4 regions of the Streptomyces sp. NBC_01381 genome follow, and region 2 is predicted to be linked to each of the others. Evidence: riboswitches for the same ligand, from Rfam matches in the RefSeq annotation. Region 2 holds a riboswitch; each other region holds the start of a gene.
The links. Region 2 has a riboswitch for cobalamin ahead of OG453_RS16090 (cobalamin biosynthesis protein). Riboswitches for the same ligand answer to the same signal wherever they lie in the genome.
Positions count from the first base shown of each region.

Region 1: another riboswitch for cobalamin. It lies ahead of OG453_RS13575 (ABC transporter substrate-binding protein); the one in region 2 lies ahead of OG453_RS16090 (cobalamin biosynthesis protein).
Region 3: another riboswitch for cobalamin. It lies ahead of OG453_RS28565 (energy-coupling factor ABC transporter permease); the one in region 2 lies ahead of OG453_RS16090 (cobalamin biosynthesis protein).
Region 4: another riboswitch for cobalamin. It lies ahead of nrdI (class Ib ribonucleoside-diphosphate reductase assembly flavoprotein NrdI); the one in region 2 lies ahead of OG453_RS16090 (cobalamin biosynthesis protein).

Region 1 is NZ_JAPEPI010000001.1:2,880,257-2,883,584, forward strand. Features, by position in the region: gene OG453_RS13565 (helix-turn-helix domain-containing protein) at 1-795, shown strand, start outside; gene OG453_RS13570 (VOC family protein) at 801-1,244, shown strand; cobalamin riboswitch at 1,242-1,429, shown strand; gene OG453_RS13575 (ABC transporter substrate-binding protein) at 1,540-2,535, shown strand; gene OG453_RS13580 (iron ABC transporter permease) at 2,532-3,328, shown strand, end outside.
Region 2 is NZ_JAPEPI010000001.1:3,454,488-3,457,815, forward strand. Features, by position in the region: gene OG453_RS16085 (cobyric acid synthase) at 1-645, opposite strand, end outside; gene OG453_RS16090 (cobalamin biosynthesis protein) at 642-1,661, opposite strand; cobalamin riboswitch at 1,784-1,935, opposite strand; gene OG453_RS16095 (hypothetical protein) at 2,054-2,290, opposite strand; gene OG453_RS16100 (inorganic phosphate transporter) at 2,303-3,328, opposite strand, start outside.
Region 3 is NZ_JAPEPI010000002.1:1,518,901-1,522,228, reverse strand. Features, by position in the region: gene OG453_RS28580 (energy-coupling factor ABC transporter ATP-binding protein) at 1-32, opposite strand, end outside; gene cbiQ (cobalt ECF transporter T component CbiQ) at 29-778, opposite strand; gene OG453_RS28570 (energy-coupling factor ABC transporter substrate-binding protein) at 785-1,201, opposite strand; gene OG453_RS28565 (energy-coupling factor ABC transporter permease) at 1,201-1,893, opposite strand; cobalamin riboswitch at 1,922-2,111, opposite strand; partial or broken gene OG453_RS28560 (5-methyltetrahydropteroyltriglutamate--homocysteine S-methyltransferase) at 2,196-3,328, opposite strand, start outside.
Region 4 is NZ_JAPEPI010000003.1:630,262-633,589, forward strand. Features, by position in the region: gene nrdE (class 1b ribonucleoside-diphosphate reductase subunit alpha) at 1-1,086, opposite strand, end outside; gene nrdI (class Ib ribonucleoside-diphosphate reductase assembly flavoprotein NrdI) at 1,083-1,526, opposite strand; cobalamin riboswitch at 1,697-1,921, opposite strand; gene OG453_RS41200 (hypothetical protein) at 2,024-2,323, opposite strand; gene metE (5-methyltetrahydropteroyltriglutamate--homocysteine S-methyltransferase) at 2,417-3,328, opposite strand, start outside.

The DNA.
Region 1 (3,328 bases), 570 kb from region 2:
TACCGCACCACGGGCGAGCTGCCTGGCCTGCACCGCGGCCTGCCCTCCCCGTATCTCACCCTGATCTTCTCGTTCGACGGCCCGGTCGTCAGCGGCCTCACCCCCGAGCAGGCGGGCGGCGCCGACGCGATCAGCACGGACATCGTCCTCGGCGGTCTGCACCAGTCACCGGCGTACGTCGTCAAGCCCGAGCACGAGGCGGGCATCCAGCTCGCCGTGCATCCGCTCGCCGCCCGCGCCCTGTTCGGCGTACCGGCCGCCGAGCTCGCCGGTGACATCGTCACGTCCGGCACGGAGGTGATGGGGCGCCGCGCCGCCGACGTACGGGAGCTGCTGTGCGAGCGGGACACCTGGGAGGAGCGATTCGCCGCCCTGTCCGCCTACTTGAGGCAGCGGGTTGCCGCCGGCGACGCCCGCGGATCCGTCCGCCCCGAGGTCGCCGAGGCCTGGGCCTGGCTGGCCAGGCACCGGGGCGCGGGCACGATCGGCGGTCTCTCCCGGCACGTCGCGCTCAGCGAGCGCAGGCTCACCGCCCTCTTCCGCGCCGAGACGGGGATCGGCCCCAAGCAGGCCGCCCGCCTGATGCGCTTCCAGCGCGCGCGGAACACCGTCGTGCGCTCCGTCGCCGCGGGCGCCGCGCCCGATCTGGCGCGGGTCGCCGCGGACTGCGGCTATTTCGACCACTCCCACCTGGTGCGGGACTTCCGGCAGTACACCGGCACGAGCCCCAGCGGCTGGCTGGCCGAAGAGTGCCGGAATATCCAAGCCGGGAGCCATGGCGGAGGCGAAGAGTAGGAGCCATGAACACCACCGAGAAGCAGCAGACCCAGACCGCAGCCACCCCCGCGGGACGCGCCCCCGACGTCTGGCCGACCCTCCAGGCCCACGACGCACCCGCCCTGATCGACTTCCTCGTCGGCACGGTCGGCTTCCTGCGCACCGCCGTCTACGAGGACGGCGACCGCGTGGCCCACGCCGAGCTCGACTGGCCCGAGGGCGGGGCGATCATGCTCGGCTCGTACGACGAGAAGGCCGAGGCCTGGTGCCTCAAGCCGGGCACCTTCGGCGCGTACGTCGTCACGGACCATGTCGACGATCTCTATGGGCGCCTCACCGATGCCGGAGTGGAGATCATCCGCGAGATCGAGGACCAGCCGTACGGCAGCCGGGAGTTCGCCATCGCCGACCCCGAGGGCAACAAGTGGTCCTTCGGCACCTACCGCGGCTCGCCCCGGCCCGCGTGATAATTTGCGCACGCCAGTCAAACCCACACCAGGGCCAGGGAATCCGGTGCGAATCCGGAACTGACGCGCAGCGGTGAGGGGGAACGGGCGGGGCCACGGCCACTGGGCGTCCACGGACGCCTGGGAAGGCGCCCCGCCCGGCCGATCCCCGAGTCCGAAGACCTGCTGGCACCTCTGTCCGCGCACCGGGCGGCGGAGGTGATCAAGCAGGCCAGGCTCCGCGTATGAGCCATGAGACTCAAGGGATCGTGTGTCCTCCACAGCCCGTCGTGTACGTATACCCGTCCTCCTCGGCATGGCCCTGGCCGTCACGCTGACCTCCTGCGGTGGCTCGTCGACGCCCTCCACCACGGACAAGAAGGCTGCCGGCTACCCGCTGACCCTCACCTCCTGCGGCAAGAAGTCGCAGATCGAGGCGCCGCCGCGGCGGGCGGTCTCCCTCGACCAGGGCTCCACGGAGATCCTGCTCTCCCTCGGCCTCGCCGACCGCATGGCAGGCACCGGCACCTGGACCGACCCGGTCCTGAAGGGCCTGGAGAAGGACAACGCCAAGGTCCCCCGGCTCTCCGACCGCTACCCGTCCTTCGAGAAGGTCCTCGCCCAGGAGCCGGACTTCGTGACCGCCTCCTTCCTGGCGACGGTGAGCAAGGGCGGCGTCGCCGACCGCGCCAAGTTCACCGAGCTCGGCGTCCCCTCGTACGTCTCGCCCACCGACTGCGCGGGCAAGGACAACACCGGCGACGGCGACGGCAGCCGCGTCAAGGCGCTCACCATGGACACGGTGTACGGCGAAGTGCGCGACCTGGCGCGGGCGTTCGGGGTCCAGAAGCGCGGCGAGCGCCTGGTCGCCGGCTTGAAGTCCCGCCTGGCGAAGGCCAAGCAGGGCATCGACGCCTCCGACACGACGCTCCTCTACTGGTTCTCCGACTCCAAGGCCCCCTACATAGCGGGCTGCTGCGGCGCCCCCGGCATCATCACGCGCGAGCTCGGCGCCAAGAACGTCTTCGACGACACCCGCGAGGAGTGGCCCCAGATCAACTGGGAGACGGTGGCGGACCGTGACCCCGACGTCCTGGTCATCGGCGACCTCACCCGCAAGTCGCAGACGGCCGAGAGCGCGAAGAAGAAGATCGAGTTCCTGGAGTCCAACCCGGTCACCAAGAATCTGACCGCCGTGAAGAAGAAGCGGTACGTCCTGCTCAGCGGCCAGGCGATGAACCCCACGATCCGGACGGTGGACGGAGTGGAGCAAGTGGCGGACGCACTACGCGAGTTCGGGCTCGCCAAGTGACGCTCGCGCGGGGCGCCCTGCTGTGGGCGGCGGGCGTCGCCGCGCTCGCGCTCTCCGTGGCGGTGGCCGTCACCATCGGCCCCGCCGCCATCTCCGTACCGGATGTGTTCTCGGCGGTCGTGGCGCACCTCGGCGGGGGAGAGACGGGGCTCACGCCGCTGCGGGACGGCATCGTCTGGAACCTGCGGATGCCGCGCACCCTGCTCGCCGCGGTGTGCGGCGCGGGCCTCGCGGTCTGCGGGACGGTCCTCCAGTCCCTGCTGCGCAACCCGCTCGCGGACCCCTTCGTCCTCGGCGTCTCCTCCGGGGCGTCCACGGGAGCCGTCGTGGTCGTCGTCCTCGGGGTCGGTGGGGGAGTCGTGTCGGTCTCGGCGGGCGCCTTCGCCGGCGCCCTGTGCTCCTTCGCCCTGGTCCTGCTGCTCAGCCATGCGCTGGGCGGGAGCGCCGACCGCGTCGTGCTCTCCGGCGTCGCGGCCATGCAGCTGTTCTCGGCGCTCACCTCGTTCGTGATCCTGACGGCGGCCGACGCGGAGACGACGCGCGGGGTGCTGTTCTGGCTGCTCGGCTCGCTCAGCGGGGTGGGCTGGACGGACGTATGGATCTGCGCCGCGGTCCTCCTGGCGGCGCTCACCGTCTGCCTGGCGCAGGCCCGCACCCTGGACGCCTTCGCGTTCGGCCAGGACGCGGCGGCGACGCTGGGCGTCCACGTGGCCCGCACCCGTCTGATCCTGCTCTCCGTCACCGCCCTGCTGACGGCGGTCCTGGTCAGCAGCGCGGGCGCCATCGGCTTCGT
Region 2 (3,328 bases):
TCCTTGCAGCATGTCGAGCCCGGGTGCGAGCAGCGACACATCGCCCCGGAACTTGTTGACGAGATACCCGGCGACCAGTTCCTGATCCTCGGCACTGAGCAGCGCGGTCGTGCCGAAGAAGGAGGCGAAGACGCCACCGCGGTCGATGTCGCCGACGACGACGACGGGGAACCGGGCGGCCCGCGCGATCCCCATGTTCACAATGTCCGTACGCCGCAGATTGATCTCGGCGGGACTGCCCGCGCCTTCGCAGATCACGGCGTCATAGCTGCCCCGAAGTTCCTCAAGACATCCCACCACGGTCGAGAGCAACGCCTCCTGGCGCCCGCCGTGATAGCCACGCGCACTCATCTCGCCCACGGGCTTCCCCATGAGCACCACCTGACTGCTGCGGTCGCTGCCCGGCTTGAGCAGCACGGGATTCATCAGCGCGCTCGGCTCGACCCGGGCGGCCTGCGCCTGCATGGCCTGCGCCCGCCCGATCTCGGCGCCTTCGCGCGTGACGAAGGAGTTGAGCGACATGTTCTGCGCCTTGAACGGCGCGACGGAAACTCCTTTGCGAGCCAGCCACCGACAGATCCCGGCGGTGACGACGCTCTTCCCGGCGTCAGAGGTGGTTCCGGCAACAAGCAGCCCGCCACTCATGAGGTTCTCCTTGACTTGCTCTGCCGTCCTTGCTGTGGGCAGGCGTTCCGCAGGGCGGAACGGGTGGGCACAGTCCCAACTGCCGGGCTCCGCTTCGGACGGGCGGCCATGGCAACCCCCAGCGCCAGCAGCCCAACCCGCCGAGACAGCCGAACAGCCCGCTCGATGTCAGCCACGGCAACGGCACGCCCACCCCCATTGAGAACAGGCCGATGCTCAACCCGCCCCCCGTACGAGAGAGTCCCCCCGAGCCGCACCCCCAACGCCCCGGCAAAGGCCGCCTCAACGGGCCCAGCGTTGGGACTCGGATGCTTGGCGGCATCGTCACGCCAGGCCCGCAGCGCCCCGGAGGGCGAATCCCCCGCAGCAGCCGCCAGCAGGGCGGTCAGCCGAGCCCCCGGCCACCCCAGAACATCATCGAGCCGAGCAGACGCCCACCCGTACCGGAGGTACCTCGCGGACTTGTGCCCCACCATCGCGTCCAACGTGTTCACGGCCCGAAACCCGACAAGCCCCGGAACGCCCGCCAACGCCCCCCACACCAGCGCCCCCACGACGGCGTCGGACGTGTTCTCGGCGACGGACTCGACGACGGCCCGCGCGATGCCGTCGGCATCCAGCGCCTGCGGATCCCGCCCGCACAGATGCGGCAGCCACTCCCGCGCCACCTCGATGTCCCCCGCGGCGAGCGCCCCGCCGATGGCCCGCGCCTCACGCCCGAGCGAGGTCCCGCCGACCACGGCCCAGGTCGCGGCGGCGGTCAGCGCGACCGATCCGGCGCGCGAGTGGCGACGTACAAGAGAAGAGGCAAGGGCGGCGGCACCCGCAGCACCGCCGGCGCACACCACGGCATGCAGCGCGCCCCACCCGCGGTGATCCCGCCACAGGACACGCTCGACGGCACCCGCCGCACGCCCGAACGCGGCGACCGGATGCCCGCGGCGAGGATCACCGAGAAGCAGGTCACCGAGGAGCCCGGCGGCGGCGCCGTACGCGAAGTCGCGATCGGCACACACGGGTTCAGCCGACCGTTACGTGAAGGGGAGCGACGGGCCCGGCCTGGACAGGCGGGGGCACAGGAACCGGCAACGGGCGGCCGCGCATGGCGATATGTCCTCACTCAGGGTGTCCGCGCCCTGGTTCGACGTGATCGGCGGGCGAGAGTTCCTGGCTCACGGGGAGTCGTCTCCCCGGTGACAGTGGCGGGACCGCGCCGGATTCGCACCGGCTTCCTCTTCTGCCGCCGTAATGGCTCCGGCAGTCCACCACGCCCGCGAACGCCCGTCAACTCGCCTTTGACCTGCGACGGGAGAGTGTGCCAAGGCCCACATACGAAGGTGGGGTGCGGGACGCCGAAGCGTCTCGCACCCCACCTCGAACTCCGTCGTCAGGCGACGAACTCCGGCCGTCAGGCGACGATCAGATAGATCCCGTACGCCACCGCGGCCGCGCACAGCGCGAAGCACGCGTACGCGCCGGCGCGCGCCGCCGCAGCGTTGCCGCCCGCGGCGGAAGCGGCGCCGGAGGCGGCCGCCTCGTGCTTGGAGAGGCCGACGATGCCGAGGGTGAACAGGCCCACCAGGGCCACCGTCACCGCGAGGCTGACTCCGAAGACGGAGCCGAGAGCTGCCCAGTCGATGTCCATGCTGATCTGTCCTTACACCGTGGCAGGCCGGGCGGGGTCCGCCACGGAGCCGGTCGGGGCCGGGATGGTGGCCTTGACGTGGTCGTCGTCGGCGGCCGTCGCGGCGGCGCCGGTGGGCGGCGGCGTGACGGCGGCGATCGCGGTGGTCACGACGCCCGCGGGCTCCGCGTCGGAGCCGCCGATCTCGTCGTCCGCGACGTTCGTGTGGTCGACGGCGTTGCGCCGCGAGAGCACCCAGATGACGGCCGAGCCGCCGACCAGGAGCGCCGCGGTCGCCGCGATGCCCCAGGGGCCCTGCTTGGTGAGGAACTCGGCGCCCGCGCCGACCAGGCCGGCGGCCGGGAGCGTCAGACCCCAGGCGACGAACATCCGGGTCGCCGTGGACCAGCGGACCACACCGCCCTTGCGGCCCAGGCCCGCGCCCATCACGGCGCCGGAGCAGGACTGCGTGGTGGAGAGCGAGAAGCCGATGTGCGACGAGGCGAGGATGACCGTCGCGGCGCTGGTCTGGGCGGCGAAGCCCTGCTGCGGCTGGAGGTCGGTGAGGCCCTTGCCCATGGTGCGGATGATGCGCCAGCCGCCCAGGTAGGTGCCGAGCGCGATGGCCACACCGGCCGAGACGATGACCCACATCGGGGGGTTCGCGCCGGGGTTGAGGACGCCGCCGGTGACCAGGGCGAGCGTGATGATGCCCATGGTCTTCTGCGCGTCGTTCGTGCCGTGCGCCAGCGAGACGAGGCCGGCGGAGGCGATCTGGCCGGCGCGGTAGCCCTTGGCGGTCGACTTGGTGTCGGTGTTGCGGCCGATCCGGTACGTCAGGCGCGTGGCCGCCATCGCGGCGAGACCCGCCACGAGCGGCGCGGCGAGGGCCGGGATCAGGATCTTGGTGACGACGGTGCCGCCGTTGATCGACGACCAGCCCATCGACATGACGGCGGCGCCGATGAGGCCGCCGAAGAGTGCGTGGGAGGAACTGGAGGGCAGGCCCACCAGCCAGGTCAGCAGATTCCAGAGGATCGCGCCCACCAGGGCCGCGAA
Region 3 (3,328 bases), on a different contig from region 2:
GGCGGCATGGGAGGAGCGCTCGGCTCGCTCATGGAAGAAGCCTTTCGAGTACGAGGGTGAGGGCCACCAGGGCCACGAGAAGTGCCGCGCTCACGGTCACGAAGGGCCGGGAGACCCGGGCCTCGGGCACAAGGACCCGCAGCGTCCCGTCGTAACCCCGTCCGGCGAGGCCCGCCTGCAGCCGGCTCGCCCGGTCGAAGGCCCGCACGAACGCGGTGGCGCCGAGCCCGGCGAGCGACCGCCAGGCGGCGGCCCGGGTCGTGTGCCCGAGCCGCGCGGCCTGCGCCTGACGGATCCGCGTCATGGAGTCCAGAAGCAGAAAGCTCATCCGGTACGTGACGAGCGCCACGTCCACAACGGGTGCCGGCACGCCCGCCTTGACCAGGCGGGGCAGCAGGTCCGACATCGGCGTGGTGAAGGCGAAGAGCAGGACGCCAAGGGAGGCCGCGGAGGTGCGCAGGAGCAGACCGCCCGCGCGCGCCGGACCGCCGTCGGCGAGCGTGATGAACCCTCCTGGTCCTGCGATCTGGATGAGCAGGCTCAGGGCGCCGGTGACGCAGAAGCCGAGCGGTACGCGGTAGGCGCGCCACAGCTTGCGGGGCGGCACGCCCGCCGGGCCGAGCAGCACGGCGAGCGCGGCGACCAGGACAAGGGCGGCGCCCGGCCAGGGCGGCAGGGAGACCGCGAGGGCGGTGAGACCGAGCCCGAGCACGGCCTTGTCCACGGGATGACGGCGGCGCCAGCGACTGCTGTGCGCCGCCGCGTCGATGGGCAGCACGCCGGATCAGACCTGCTCGGTCTTGGGCCGGGTGCCCTCAGCGCCCACGTCCGCATCCCCATCCACATCCGCGTCCGCGTCCGCATCCGTGGACGGCTCGGCGTCGGCGGCCTCCGCCCGCGCACGTTCGGCACCCTGGCGGCGCCCCTTGCGCAGCCCGAAGTAGTAGGCGAGGACGCCCGCGCCGAGCGCCGCCTGCAGGGAGAAGAGCGCCGATTCGATCTCCCCGGACGGGGGTTCGTACAGGGGCGAGAACCACGGCTCGTACTCGGGGTCGTTCTCGGCGATCGCCGTCTCGGCCTGGGCGTCGGCGCCGGTGAACGGCTCTTCCTTGTCGTCGCCGAGGCCGAGGACCAGGGGCAGCACCGCGAGTGCGGCGACGATGACCAGGAGCAGGGTGTTGATCTTCGCGTTGCGGCTCATCAGGCACTGGCCTCCGTCTCGGACTTCTTGCCCTGAAGCAGCACGCCGAGCCGGGTGAGCTCGCCCTTGCTGGACTGCACGAGGAGCCGCATCACCAGGACGGTGAGCAGTCCCTCGCTGACCGCCAAGGGGATCTGCGTGACGGCGAAGATGCCGCCGAACTTGCCCAGGGCGCCGATGAATCCGCTGGAGGGGTCGGGGAACGCCAGGGCCAGCTGGACGCTGGTGACGCAGTACGTCGACAGGTCGGCGACGAACGCCCCGAAGAACACGGCCACCATGAGCGGTACGTCGTATCTCTTCAGGAGCCGGTAGACGGCGTACCCGGCCCATGGCCCGATGATCGCCATGGAGAACACATTGGCGCCGAGCGTGGTGAGCCCGCCGTGGGCGAGCAACAGAGCCTGGAACAGAAGTGTGATGGTGCCGAGCACCGCCATGATCGGCGGCCGGAAGAGAATCGCGCCGAGCCCGGTGCCCGTCGGATGCGAGCAACTGCCCGTGACAGAAGGGATTTTCAGGGCGGAGAGGACAAAGGTGAAGGCTCCGGACGCGCCGAGGAGCAGGGTGCTCTCGGGGTGCTCCTTGACTTCACGGGTGAGGGAACGGACTCCGTGGACGACGAACGGCGCGGACGCGACACTCCAGGCGATCGCGTGCGCCGGGGGGAGGAAACCCTCGGCTATGTGCATGGCGGAACAGACCTCTCCAGCACCTCGTGGATGGACAACGCGCCTTGACCGGTCTCCTGGCTGACGGGTCGTACCGCCCGGACTCCGCCTTCCCGGGCACGTGAGTACCCAGTGGCTGCCCCCACAGGGGGCCGGAGCCGGACTTTCCCGATCACAGTGGCGAGGGCCGCACCGGCATCACACCGGATTTCCCGAGCACCAAGGCGTGGTGACACTAGTGCGCCACGTGGGGCCTGACAACTCGCACGGCGGGCGCGGCGGTGGCACACGCAAGCGCACACCACCACCGCGTACGCCCCTGGTCAGAGGGTGGAGCGGAGCTCGCGCGCGGCGCCGACCAGGTTCTCGAGGGCGGCGCGGACCTCGGTCCAGCCCCGGGTCTTCAGACCGCGGTCCGGGGGGATAGCCGGACGCGGCGAGTTCGCCGGCGACCTGCATGTGCGAGCGGGCGGATGTCGCCGGACTCGGCGTAGCACATGTCGGTGTGGATCTGGCTGTCCGGCCGTACGCCGCTCGTGCCGAGCCGGAAGGACTCGGTGGCCGAGGCGAGATACCCGCCGTGGTGGGCGGCGCGCAGCGGCAGCGTCTCGCGCAGCGCGAGCGCGACCTGGCGGGCGGTGTCGGCGAGGGGCTGGGCGTACGCGGTCCAACGCACCGTCATCGGCTCGGGGTGGGAGATGTCGCCGGCCAGGATCGGCGGAAGACATGGCGCGTCCCGTAGGACTGGACCATGTCGTTGCGTTCGGGCTCGCCGTGCACCAGGACGTCGGTGCCGGTCTTCTCCTGGAAGGCGATGACCTCGCGGATCTCGGCCACGATGCGCTCCTCGTACGTGGCCGTGCCGATGCGTCCGGCACGCAAGTCGGCGCGGGCAGTGGGCAGTTCGCCGGTCTGCGGGAAGGAGCCGATGGACGTCGTCGGCAACAGCGGCAGGCGGCCGTTCGCGCCGGGCGGCGACCCGCTCGGCGTACGTCTGGGAACGGCGGGTGTCCGCGTCGGTGACGGCCGCGGCGCGGGCGCGCACCACCGGGTCGCGGGTGAGGGTGGCGATCTCACCGGTCTTCTGCCGGGCGAAGGCAAGCCAGCGGGCGATCTGCGGATCAAGCCCCTGCTCGGCGTCGGCGTCCAGCGGGACGTGCAGCAGGGAGCAGGAGGCGGCCACGTCGACCCGCCCGGCGAGCCCGAGCAACGTACCGAGCACGGCCAGGGACTTCCCCAGGTCGTTGATCCACACATTGCGGCCGTCGACGACGCCGGCGACAAGACGCTTGCCGGGCAGACCGCCGACGGCCGCGAGATCGTCGAGATTGGCGGCGGCGGGCCCGGTGAAGTCGATGGCGAGGCCGTCGACATCCGCCATGGCCAGCACCGGAAGGGCCTCGCCGAGCCGGTCGAAATAGGAGGCGACGAGCAGTCGGGGCCGGTCGGTGAGCGC
Region 4 (3,328 bases), on a different contig from region 2:
CGTCTTGAAGAACTCGCGGGCACTGAGCGTGGTCTTGCGGATGCGCGGGTTGGCCACGAGATCGTCGTAGTGCTCGCTGACCGACAGGTCGGAGAGCGGCTTTCCGTACTCGCGCTCCACGTCGTAGGGCGAGAACAGGTGCATGTCCTCGTTGCGCTTGGCGAGTTCGAAGGTGATGTCGGGGACGACGACGCCGAGGGAGAGGGTCTTGATGCGGATCTTCTCGTCCGCGTTCTCCCGCTTGGTGTCCAGGAACCGCATGATGTCCGGGTGGTGGGCGTGCAGGTACACGGCGCCCGCACCCTGTCGCGCGCCGAGCTGGTTGGCGTACGAGAAGGAGTCCTCGAGCAGCTTCATCACCGGCACGACACCGGACGACTGGTTCTCGATCTTCTTGATCGGGGCGCCCTGCTCGCGCAGGTTCGTCAGGAGCAGTGCGACGCCGCCGCCGCGCTTGGACAGCTGCAGCGCGGAGTTGATGCCCCGGCCGATCGACTCCAGGTTGTCCTCCACGCGCAGGAGGAAGCAGGAGACCAGCTCGCCGCGCTGGGCCTTTCCGGCGTTGAGGAAGGTGGGCGTGGCCGGCTGGAAGCGGCCGGTCATCATCTCGTCCACGAGCCGGGAGGCCAACTGCTCGTCGCCGGCGCCGAGATACAGGGCGGTGGCGACGACCCGGTCCTCGTACCGCTCCAGGTAGCGGGAGCCGTCGAAGGTCTTCAGCGTGTACGAGGTGTAGTACTTGAAGGCGCCGAGGAAGGTGCGGAATCGGTGCTCGTGGGCGTAAGCCTGCCGGTACAGGCCCTCCAGGAACGCCCAGTCGTAGCGCCGGATCGGATCGGCTTCGTAGTAGTCGTTGTCGATCAGGTAGTCGATCTTCTCCCGCAGCGTCGGGAACTCCACCGTCTGGGGGTTCACGTGCTGGAGGAAGTACTGGCGCACGGCCTCGCGGTCCTGGTCGAACTGGATGCGGCCGTCGCAGTCGTACAGGTTCAGCATCGCGTTGAGCGCGTGGTAGTCCTTGCGCGTCCCGACCGACTCGCGCTCCTGTGCCGCGGGAATCGTGACCGCCGTGGTGAGGGTGCTCATGCCACTCGCCTCGTCCGCTCCAGTTGCCCCGTCGCTGAGTGTCGTGTCCAAAACGTCTGCAGTCCTTCCCTGACGGCGCGGACGTCCTGGTCCGTGCCGAGGAGTTCGAATCGGTACAGCTCCGGGACCCCGCATTTGGCCGAGATGACCCGGCCGGCCAGGCAGTAGTCCGCGCCGAAGTTGGTGTTGCCGGAAGCGATGACCCCGCGCAGGAGCTCCCGGTTGGCCTCGATGTTCAGGAAGCGGATCACCTGCTTGGGCACCGCTCCCGCGCGCTCGCCGCCGCCGTAGGTCGGCACGATCAGCACGTACGGGTCGGTGACCTCGGGCATGCCGTCGCGACGCGGGTGCAGGGGAATGCGTGTCGCGGGCAGGCCCAGCTTCTCGACGAAACGCTTGGTGTTCTCCGAGACGCTGGAGAAATACACGAGACGGCACATCAGCCTCGCCTCCTCTCGCTCGTTCCCGTCTCAAGTCCGAGGACCGGGTGGGGAGAGGGCGGCGCGCGAGGCGGGCATCGGGACGGCGGCACACGAGGGCACACCGGACCGGAAGTCCGAACGACGGCCACGCGGCCCTCCCTCGGGGCCTCGGAGCGCGCACACCGCCGGTCGGCGTACGCACCAGTGGCAGGTCTTCGGACTCACGGGCGCACTCTCCGTGTCCGGAGAGTTCCTACTGGCCGTCGCTTCCCAAGCCCCGTTCATGCGGCTCAGTGCGTGTGACGGCGGTCGTTCCCGCTCACCGCTGCGGGGCAGTCCCGGATTTCCACCGGGTTCCCTCTTGCCTCGCCGGACACGTGAGTACCCGGCGAACCACCAGCGAGGGCAACACTACATCTAGTTGGCGCGGCGGCAAGGCCGGCCAGATGTTGTGTCGCACGCTTGCGATGCGCGACTTACTAAGGTAAGCCTTACTAGCGGGTTCCCGGGGTCGGTCAGGGCTCGTTGCGGAGCTTGGCGCCCCGGCCGCCGGCGACTCTGCGCGCGCGTCGGACACGCTCCGGCAGGTCGGCGAGCAGACCGTCGAGATCGTCACTCCGGCCGTCTTCCGCGAGCGCGTCGCCCAACTCTTCGACGAAGTCCGTCAGATCGGCCAAAGCGTCTCTCACGGAGCGCAGCCTGACGCCTTGGGCGCCGAGCTGCCTGCGCATGGCCAGCAAGTTCTCCAAGTCGTGGTCGGTCAGGGCCACCAACGGCTCGCCGTCGACGACCACATGACGTGGCTCCCTCTTCACAGCTGCGCCTTCCCCCCTGCGGCGGACGAACAGTGACCCCATCGGGAGGAGGGCCGGGAGGAGCAGGCAGCCCCTCCCGGCCCTCGGCTCACCTCAGGACTCCGGAAGTTCCGACCGTACGGTGCGGGCCGCGGTGACCAGGTTCTCCAGGGATGCCCTGGTCTCGGTCCAGCCGCGGGTCTTCAGGCCGCAGTCGGGGTTGACCCACAGCCGCTCGGCCGGGATGGCTTCCAGTCCTGTACGCAGCAGAGCGGCCGCTTCCTCGGTGCTTGGCACGCGCGGGGAGTGGATGTCGTAGACGCCGGGTCCGGCCTCTCGGGGGTAACCGTGCGCGGCCAGCTCCCGGGCGACCTGCATGTGCGAGCGCGCGGCTTCCAGACTGATGACGTCGGCGTCGAGGTCGTCGATGGCCTGGACGATGTCGCCGAACTCGGCGTAGCACATGTGCGTGTGGATCTGGGTCTCGTCGCGTACGCCGCTGGTGCTGAGGCGGAAGGATTCCGTGGCCCAGTCCAGGTAGGCGGGGTGGTCGGCCGCTCGCAACGGCAGCGTCTCGCGCAGGGCGGGCTCGTCGACCTGGATGACCGAAGTGCCCGCCGCCTCCAGGTCGTTGACCTCGTCGCGCAGGGCGAGGGCGACCTGGCGGGCGGTGTCGCCGAGGGGCTGGTCGTCGCGGACGAAGGACCAGGCGAGCATGGTGACAGGACCGGTGAGCATGCCCTTGACCGGCTTCGACGTCAGGGACTGGGCGTACGAGGTCCAGCGCACCGTCATCGGCTCGGGCCGGGAGATGTCCCCGGCGAGGACCGGCGGTCGCACATAACGGGTGCCGTACGACTGGACCCAGCCGTGCTGCGTGGCCAGGTAGCCCGTCAGCTGTTCGGCGAAGTACTGGACCATGTCGTTGCGTTCGGGCTCGCCGTGCACCAGGACGTCGATGCCGGTCTTCTCCTGGAAGGAGATGACCTCCTGGATTTCAGTCTTGATGCGCTCCTCGTAACCCGC